One region of the Sporosarcina sp. FA15 genome, then DNA from elsewhere that is predicted to be linked to it. Evidence: riboswitches for the same ligand, from Rfam matches in the RefSeq annotation. Region 1 holds a riboswitch; each other region holds the start of a gene.
What was found. Region 1 has a riboswitch for S-adenosylmethionine ahead of ACP8HG_RS17125 (methionine ABC transporter ATP-binding protein). Riboswitches for the same ligand answer to the same signal wherever they lie in the genome.
Positions count from the first base shown of each region.

Region 2: it holds a riboswitch for S-adenosylmethionine, as region 1 does, so the genes downstream of both, ACP8HG_RS15425 (O-acetylhomoserine aminocarboxypropyltransferase/cysteine synthase family protein) here and ACP8HG_RS17125 (methionine ABC transporter ATP-binding protein) in region 1, are expected to answer to the same signal.
Region 3: it holds a riboswitch for S-adenosylmethionine, as region 1 does, so the genes downstream of both, ACP8HG_RS01675 (methionine ABC transporter ATP-binding protein) here and ACP8HG_RS17125 (methionine ABC transporter ATP-binding protein) in region 1, are expected to answer to the same signal.

Region 1 covers NZ_CP188818.1:3,634,542-3,637,821, reverse strand. Annotated here, with positions in the region: gene ACP8HG_RS17135 (NAD(P)-dependent oxidoreductase) at 1-179, opposite strand, end outside; gene ACP8HG_RS17130 (sulfite exporter TauE/SafE family protein) at 211-918, opposite strand; SAM riboswitch class I at 1,084-1,195, shown strand; gene ACP8HG_RS17125 (methionine ABC transporter ATP-binding protein) at 1,374-2,399, shown strand; gene ACP8HG_RS17120 (methionine ABC transporter permease) at 2,389-3,051, shown strand; gene ACP8HG_RS17115 (MetQ/NlpA family ABC transporter substrate-binding protein) at 3,162-3,280, shown strand, end outside.
Region 2 covers NZ_CP188818.1:3,289,967-3,293,246, reverse strand. Annotated here, with positions in the region: gene ACP8HG_RS15435 (aspartate aminotransferase family protein) at 1-800, shown strand, start outside; gene ACP8HG_RS15430 (glycerol-3-phosphate acyltransferase) at 863-1,498, opposite strand; SAM riboswitch class I at 1,644-1,759, shown strand; gene ACP8HG_RS15425 (O-acetylhomoserine aminocarboxypropyltransferase/cysteine synthase family protein) at 1,884-3,173, shown strand; gene ACP8HG_RS15420 (hypothetical protein) at 3,181-3,280, shown strand, end outside.
Region 3 covers NZ_CP188818.1:326,148-329,427, forward strand. Annotated here, with positions in the region: gene ACP8HG_RS01670 (pyridoxal phosphate-dependent aminotransferase) at 226-1,395, opposite strand; SAM riboswitch class I at 1,897-2,007, shown strand; gene ACP8HG_RS01675 (methionine ABC transporter ATP-binding protein) at 2,113-3,126, shown strand; gene ACP8HG_RS01680 (methionine ABC transporter permease) at 3,116-3,280, shown strand, end outside.

The DNA of each region.
Region 1 (3,280 bases):
ACGGCATCCGAAACTGCTACAACATCACGGACATCACCTTGGATAATCGTCAACCTATCATGTGGCGCCAATTTCTCAGGTGAACGGACAAGTACCGTCACTTCATGCCCTTCTGCTAATGCTAATTTTAGGACTTCCCCACCCACACGCCCTGTTGCCCCAAACAATGCGATTTTCATAAGAAACATCTCCATTCTATAAATTACTTTCTCATTTTATTAATAAATAAACGCCCGTAAATAGTAAAATACCATATGTGAAGATCCGAAAGGTCTTTTGACTGATATGACGGAATAGTAGTTGTCCTAGATACAATCCAACAAATACTAGCGGCAGTGCCATTCCGATTGAGGTCCAGATACCTTTATTTGTACCAACAAAAAGCACTTGAATGAGTAGACTAACGGAATAGATGAATAAATAAAACGCGAGTGTCGTTGCACGTAATGTTTCTTTTTGCATAGCTGTTCCTGCAAAGTAGAGCAAAAGCGGCGGACCTGGCATGCCAATTCCTGTCGTCAATGTACCGGATAATCCGCCAACAACAAAGTCCCCACGTTTAGTTCTCTTAATTCGAAGGTTCAGGACAAGCAGCAGTGTTAGCAAAAGAAGAACAATGCCTATGCCCGTTTTCAATTTGTTGATATCCGCCGAAATGAACAAAATGATACCAATTGGCAGTCCAGATAAGCTCCCGATTATCAACTTTTTTAATAGGTCTGTATCCACATCTTTACGTATTTTAGCAATAAGTGCGCTCGAAATAACAAGCGACAAAACTAGGTTTATCTGAATGGCCTCCATCGGATTGAAAATCATGAGTAGAAAAGGTGTCGCCATGATCGAAAAACCAAATCCTGTACTTGTCTGTAAAATGGACGCAAAAAGTATAATGCTAATAAATATAAAAATTGTCATTCTCACACCGCTTTCTCTATCACTTTAAGTGTATCAGAATTCTGAAATTGTTTACGACTATTAGTAATCTGAATTATTTTACTTTAGTAAATTCATTGACTTTACCTAATTTGCACACTAGAGTTAGATTCAATTCTTGCAACAATCGAATAGCACTACATCACTTTCTTATCCAGAGAGATCGAGGGACAGGCCCTATGACATCTCGGCAACAGGTTCATGACCAATGAACACTGTGCCAACTCCTACAGACGCGTATGCGTTTGGAAGATGAGAACGAGATGGCTTCTTTTATTAGAATCCTTCTTTTTCTTATCTATTTTAAGAAAAAGAGGGATTTTTTTCGTTCTTACAACTATCTAGCTTCAGCGGCCAGATGCTCGGGGTCACAAGTCATTTTGCTAGTTGCATCCGTTGTCCGCACAGAATTAACGAAGTACTTAGGGGGTCAATACATGATTGAATTTAAAAATGCATCCAAGACGTTCGCCCTTGGGAAGCGTGAGGTACATGCGGTAAAAGATGTTTCTCTTTTCGTTGAAAAAGGTGAAATTTTCGGCATCATCGGTTTTAGCGGCGCTGGAAAAAGCACATTGCTACGGTTAGTAAATATGCTTGAACGCCCGACTTCAGGCTCTGTTTTCATTCGAGACATCGACGTCAGTACATTATCCTCAAAAGATTTACGGACGCAACGTCGCAACATCGGCATGATTTTTCAGAACTTCAACTTGCTGAACTCACGGACAGTTGCAGGAAACATCGCGTATCCTTTGAAACTTGGCGGAATGCAAAAAAAAGCAATTGCGGAACGCGTCGAGGAATTATTGGACTTCGTTGGCCTGGCCGATAAAGCTAAAGATTATCCGGACCAACTATCAGGAGGGCAAAAGCAACGCGTAGGTATAGCCAGAGCACTCGCCACTTCACCAGACATCCTAATCTGTGATGAAGCCACATCTGCACTAGATCCTGATACGACCGCCGATATACTGCGGTTGTTGAAAAAGGTGAATAAGGATTTGGGTATTACAATCCTCCTTATCACACATGAAATGCATGTTATTCAAACAATTTGCGACAAAGTAGCGGTCATGGAAAATGGAGAAGTAATCGAAACAGGTGATGTTTTTGAAACATTTACTGATCCTCAACATTCGACAACACAACGATTCATCCAATCCGTGCAGCAGGATCTACCTTCAGAAAAATTGATTAATGAGTGGCAATCAAAAGGTGGTACCAAGTTATATCGAGTTATTTTCAAAGGAGATATTGCAAGTGATCCTGTTCTTTCAAAAGTTACACGTAAACACGATGTTGATTTCAACATCGTTTACGGTTCAGTTCGAGAATTACAGGAACGATTTTTTGGCAATCTACTTGTTTCATTTGAAGGAGAAACGGATGCTGTAAGCCATGTATTAAAAGAACTTGAATTAATTGTAGACATAGAGGAGGTCCTACAAGATGAACGTTGATTGGCTTACATTTTGGCCCCGGATTGTAGAAGCAACCGGTGAAACACTGATCATGGTAATCGCCACTCTCGTTTTTGGTTCCATTTTTGGAATTGCAATTGGCCTGCTATTATTTGTCACTAGGCAAAATAATATTTTGGAAAACAAACTTGTTTCTCAAATATTAAATATAGTCATTAACATCGTTCGGCCTGTTCCGTTCATCATCTTCTTAGTAGCCATTTCACAACTGACAAGATTAGTTGTCGGGACAACAATCGGAACCGCAGCAGCCATTTTTCCGATGACAATTGTTGCAACATTCGTCATTGCCCGAGTTGTTGAAAATAACTTGGTCAGCATTGATCCTGGCGTTATTGAAGCAGCACAGGCAATGGGTGCAAGCCCTCTTCGGATTATCTTCACGGTTTTGATACCAGAAGCATTGGGTCCACTTATTTTAGGACTTACCTTCGTTTCCGTCAGTCTGATCGATTTCTCGGCAGTTGCCGGAACAGTTGGCGGCGGAGGTCTTGGACATGTCGCGATGACATACGGTTATCAACGGTTCGACGGTAGTGTCATGCTCGTTACGGTCGTCATTTTAATCATCATGGTGCAATTAGCACAATGGCTTGGCAATACACTTTCTAAAAAAATCATGCGTCGGTAATCTGGGAAAAGTGCAAGATGCCTGGAGCTAGACACTGTTCCAGGTCAAAGAATCTTATACTTAATAATCTTTAAAAAATACAATCATTCAACTAAAAGGAGACGAATTAAATGAGGAAATTATGGTTAGTAAGTTTAGCAGTATTAACTGCTATTGTACTCGCTGCTTGCGGCGGGAAAGAAAGCGGAAATAGTGATACAGTCAAAGTGAAAATTGGTGTCAACGGTGC
Region 2 (3,280 bases), 340 kb from region 1:
GACCTGCGGGACAGTCAATTGAGGAGTACAACATACAACGTGCCCAAGAGTTTGAAGAGAAAATCATTTGGGAACAGAAGGAAACAATCGCTGGGATTATTATGGAACCGCTTATTACAGGAGGCGGTATACTCATCCCACATCCAATCTACTTGGAAAAGGTTCAGGAAATCTGTACACGCCACGGTGTACTGCTAATTGTTGATGAAGTCATTTGTGGATTCGGCAGAACTGGGAAAGACTTTGGTCATCAGCATTTTAAGTTGAAACCGGACATTATTACGATGGCAAAGGGACTAACGAGCGCTTACTTGCCACTTTCGGTTACGGCTATTCGAAAAGATATTTATGAAAAGTTCGATACAGGAGAAGATAACAGTCATTTCCGCCATGTTAATACATTTGGCGGGAATCCTGCGGCTTGTGCAGTCGCGTTGAAGAATCTTGAAATCATTGAGAGAGAAAATCTTGTTGAACGGTCGGCTGAGCTTGGCGAGCGCCTTCTAAAAGAGTTGGCTTGCTTATTGGATCATCCTTTTGTTGGCGATATTCGCGGGCTCGGATTCTTGTTAGGCATTGAACTTGTAGAGAACAAAGAAACGAAAGAACCTGCTGCAAACGCCCGTGTTGCGAAAATCATTGGCGAATGTAAGGCGAATGGACTTATTATTGGAAGGAACGGCGATACAGTTGCTGGCTATAACAATATTCTAGCGCTAAGCCCACCGCTGTCTTGTACCGATGAAGACGTGGACTTTATTATTGCGGTTATGAAGAAAGTGTTCAATGAAAATGCATGAGTTAGGATGAGATTTTTAATCTTGCTAAACCAAAAACGGAGAACCTCCAATTATAGGGGTCCTCAGTTTTTGGTTTTATTTTTTCTAAAGACCATTGAAACGCGCTTCTCGCTACGCTCTTTCATACGCTGAAAATTCTCGAGATGTTTCCAAATGGCGATTGCAAATAACAAAGTTGCTATTACGACTGGCCAGTATCCGTCTGCCAATACTGCCATCGCGATGAGCGTGACGTAGAGCATCAGCACACCAAACACGAGAAAGTCTGTTACTAGCGCTACGACGACAAATAATGCAAAACCAATGAGCCCGATCTGCCAGTCGATTGCAAGCAGTACACCAATTATTGTCGCTGTTCCTTTTCCGCCGTTAAAGTTCATATAAAATGGAAAGTTATGCCCAATAACGGCTGCGGCGGCTGTAAGAAATAAAAGTAAAGCCACAAAGGCTTCTGAAAATCCTGCGTTTTCTGCGAAATAGTGCACAAGTAAGACAGCTCCTGCACCTTTACTGATATCGATTACTGCAACTAATGCGCCGAACTTCTTCCCGAGAACAATGGTCGCATTCGAGGCACCGGCATTTTTCACACCGGTTTCTTTCAAGTTAACGCCGGATATTTTCTGCGCAACAACTGATCCATGCAGGCAACCAACTGCATATCCCCATAAGAGCACGCCTACAGTCCATAACCACATATCAAGTTCCTCCTAAAATAACGGTAGTCTAAGTGTAACATTCCACATAGACACAAGTTTCAGAAATATTATTCGGTAAACTATTGACAAAGTATTGAGATATCTACTATACTATGTCACAAGATGGAAAACTGAATATCACAAACTCTTATCAAGAGCGGCGGAGGGAATAGGCCCTGCGATGCCCGGCAACCAGCAAGTGACTAACTTGCAAAGGTGCTACTTCCTACAGATTCGTGCGAACGGTCTGAAAGATAAGGGGAGGAATAAGCGAAAGCGTAACCCTCTTCTTAAGCGAAGGGGGTTATTTTTCATTCCAAAAATACCCCTAACGTCTCCGCCCATTACAATCACATCCATCTAAAAAACTCTGGAGGTAATGACGATGACAAAACTTCAACCCGAAACACTTCTTCTGCACGGTGGACAAAAACCGGATCCTGTAACAGGTTCACGCGCAGTTCCAATTCATAGAACCTCATCTTTTGTATTCCGTGATACAGAACATGCTCAAAAACTATTTGCACTACAAGAAGCAGGCAACATCTATACACGAATTACAAATCCAACTGTTGCAGTTTTTGAAGAGCGTATTGCGCTTCTTGAAGGTGGTACGGCGGCAGTTGCATTCTCCTCAGGTATGGCAGCTATCGCTTTCTCTATCTTGAACGTAGCTGGTGCTGGAGATGAAATTGTCGCAGCAAGCAACTTATATGGCGGTACTTATAATTTATTCGCCGCTACACTTCCGCGCTACGGTATCAATGTAAAGTTTGTCGATGCAACAGATCCTGAAAACTTCCGTGCAGCAATTACAGATAAAACAAAAGCAATATTCGCAGAAACAATCGGTAACCCGAGTCTTCATGTACTCGATATTGAAGCGGTTGCGGACATTGCGCATGAAAACGGTCTACCGCTTCTTATTGATAGTACATTTGCTTCGCCATATGGTTCGAATCCTATCGAATTTGGTGCGGATGTTGTCATCCATTCCGCTACAAAATGGATTGGCGGACACGGTACCACGATCGGTGGAGTTGCTGTTGATGCGGGTACATTTGACTGGACGCAAGGGAGGTTTCCTGGCTTCACAGAGCCTGATGCGTCATATCATGGTCTCCGTTACGGAATTGATACAGCAGCGGCGGCATTTGCGACTAAACTACGCGTTCAACTATTGCGTGACTTCGGACCTTGCTTAGATCCAGATAGTGCATTTAATTTCCTCCAAGGACTTGAAACACTGCATTTGCGTGTGACAAGACATAATGAAAATGCCGTTAAAGTAGCGGAGTTCTTGAAAAAACATCCATCTGTCGAATGGGTAACATATACAGGCAACGAAGATCACCCATCTTATGACCTTGCGAAAAAGTACTTGAAAAACGGCTTCGGTTCCATTATTGTATTTGGTATTAAAGGTGGACGGGATGCAGGCCGGAACGTGATTGATAACGTCAAAATCTGGTCGCATGTTGCGAATGTTGGGGATGCAAAATCACTAATTATCCATCCAGCTTCAACGACGCATCAGCAGCTTGGGCCTGAGGACTTGAAAAAATCAGGTGTGACTGAAGAATTGATTAGACTATCGGTGGGCCTTGAATCCGCGGAAGATATTATTGCAGACCTTGCACAAGCAATCGAACTAGCGGTACCAGTAACAGTATAATTTTTTGGTGACAAGAAAGGGCGTGACAATCGTGGAGACGGGGATAGTGGAAATCGGGCATCTGGTATTGGAATCAGGAGTCGTCTTGGTAAATGTACAGCTTGCCT
Region 3 (3,280 bases), 1.3 Mb from region 1:
ATGGGAAAAATTAATTCCGAAACTAGAAGATAAATATGACACAAACAATCACAATAACTAGCTGGAAAGTACAGAGAAGAAGGCGTGGCTGGATCCATCATGTGATAAGTCCAAATGATATTCGCTCTTTTCAATGTTTCTAACGAACTAAGAATATTTCATGTCAAAAAAGCCAAGAATAGAAAACTCCTGGCTTTTTTGATATGAAATTCAAATTAAATTATTTTATCGTGAAAAAATATCGAGTTTTTCAATTCGTGCAACTGCTTCTTTTAAACGGTCTTCACTTTCCAATAAGCCAACACGTATATATCCTTCACCATACCTTCCAAAAGCATGGCCCGGTGCTACGGCAATGTCTGCTTTGTCTAATAGTAACTTGGTGAATGATTCGCTTGTATATCCTTCTGGTACAGGTAACCAAGCGAAGAAAGATGCAGCGGGCGCGATGACATCCCAACCGATTCGTTTACATTCGGAAATTAAGACATTCCGGCGGCTTTCGTAAAGTGAAACGAGCTCATCCACACAATCCTGGCTTCCCGATAATGCCTCTGTTGCTGCGCGCTGAATTGCTGGGAATATATCTATGAATAAATGATCCTGCAATAAGCTGATTGCTTCGATAATATCGGCATTACCGATGGCAAAACCGACCCGCCATCCCGCCATATTATACGTTTTTGACAATGTGTACATTTCAATTCCAACTTCTTTTGCACCTTCTGCTTGCAGGAAACTGACAGGTTTCGCACCGTCAAAACCGATTCCACCATAGGCAAAGTCATGCAAAATTGCAATATCATTGTCTTTTGCCAAAGCAATCGTTTCTTCGAAAAATGGAAGTGTGGCTGTTGCGCTTGTTGGGTTATTTGGATAGTTCAAATACATTAATTTTGCTTGCTTCTTTTGTTCATCGGAAAGAGCAGAGTAATCAGGTAAAAAATCGTTTTCTGCAAGTAATGGCATTAAATCGTATTTAATATTGGCTAAGCTTACACTCGATAAATAATCGGGATATCCCGGATCCGGCAATAAAAGTAATTCATCTTCGTTCATAATCGCGAGGGGTAACTCGACCAATCCAGGTTTTGTTCCAAATAGAATCGCTACCTCTGTTTTAGGATCAATATGAACATCGTATTCTCGTTTATAAAAGTCAGCAACAGCCTGTTTTAATTCGGCAGTCCCTCTGAAAGGGGAGTATCCATGTGTTGTTGGATCTTCGACTGCTTCTTGGAGTGCTTTTATAATATGTGGAGGTGTCGGTTGATCGGGATTTCCACGCCCCAAGTTAATAACGTCGCGTCCTTCAGAAAGTGCTTCTTGTACGTTTCGAACAAGTGATGCGAAAAAGTGCGGTGGTAGGTTCTTGAGTCGATTTGATAGTGCCATGTAATAACCTCTCTTCTATGTAATCCAATCTTTAGTGTAAAAGAGTAAGATAGTATAAGTTTTTCACTTGGAGCAGTATCTAGACTCCAGCGCTTGTCGGGTCTACCAAGGCGCTTGCGCTTTTCTTATTGTCTAGCTCCAGGAGCCAGCCGCTCGGAGGCCCACAGGAAGTGGGTCACCTAGCCATTGCCGCAGGACGCGGCGTACTTAGGCTAGGTTCCTTGAAAGCAATCCAGCTATGTGGCAAAGAGCGCCACGTCGTGCCTGCAAGGATGCAGGTATGCAGTCGTTGCGACAGGACGTCGCGCTCTTAGACTGCCTTCCCCTGGATCGACTTATGCCTGTCGCGTCTAGACGGCGCCTTCCGCTTTTCTTATTGTCAGTATACATGGAATGAAATGAAAATGATAATAAATTGTTATATATCAGAACATATTATGTTGACAATCTTATTGAGACATACTAATATGAAACTTATCAATCAAAATAATTACATAATGGTACTTATCAAGAGAGACTGAGGGATAGGCCCGATGACGTCCAGCAACCCCTTGCGTAATGTAAGGAAGGTGCTAACTCCTACAGAGTGAATTTCATTCTGAAAGATGAGCTGAAACCTTTTTATTTTCGGTGCTTCTTTCATATATGAGAGAAGCATTTTTATATGGTCAGACATCTGAGATTTCGTACTTCTATTTATAGAAAGAGGAGAATTGCATGATTCAAATTCAAAACGTATCAAAAGTATACAAAACAAAAGAGAGAATCGTGACTGGTGTTGATAATGTCTCACTCGACATTAACACAGGAGAAATTTTCGGAATCGTAGGTTACTCAGGTGCAGGGAAGAGTTCTCTTATCCGTTGTCTAAATTTGTTGGAAAAACCAACGAGCGGAACGATCTTAGTAGATGGATTAAATTTGATGAAGTTACGGGGGAATAATCTCCGTCAGGCACGTCTGAAAATAGGAATGATTTTTCAACACTTTTATTTAATCAGCCAAAAGACAGTATATGAAAATATAGCATTTGCTTTACGGGCAGCCAAAACGCCTGCCAATAAAATAAACGCTCGGGTAACGGACTTACTAGAAATGGTTGGCCTCTCGGATAAACGGGATGTTTATCCTGCGCAGCTGAGTGGTGGCCAGAAGCAGCGGGTAGGTATTGCCCGAGCACTAGCGAATAATCCTTCAGTGTTACTGTGTGATGAAGCAACATCTGCATTAGATCCAAATACGACGCTATCTATTTTAAGGCTGTTGAAGAAAATAAATAAAGAATTACAGATTACAATCGTTCTAATAACACACGAGATGAATGTCGTGAAAGAAATTTGTGATCGCATGGCAATTATGCAAGATGGAAAAGTGATTGAAGAAGGACAAGTATATGATATATTTTCAGATCCTCAAGAAGAATTGACGAAAGAATTTATTAGTAGTGTTGTGTCATTTGATGTGCCGTCAATAATTTTGAGCAAGTGCACGGGCAAACTGGTCAAAGTCATGTTTAAAGGTGATGTCGCAGGCGATGGAATTATCTCAGATACTGTGCAGCAATTTACTATACAAGGTAATTTCCTACACGGCTCCATTGAATATATTCAAGAAAGGCCACTCGGTACTTTCCTGATGGAACTAAAAGGCGAGGATGACGAAATAGAAAAGGCAATTGCCTATATGTCATCACGAGCTGCTCAAGTGGAGGTAATTGACAATGGGAATTGATTTACAACACGTTATAGAGTTAATGCCTGATATTACAAAAGCATTTGGGGAAACACTTTATATGATAAGTATTTCTCTCGTTATCGCACTTGTTATTGGGCTTCCGCTAGGGATTTTGCTGTTCACTACCGATAAAGGCTTATTTTTAGAAAAT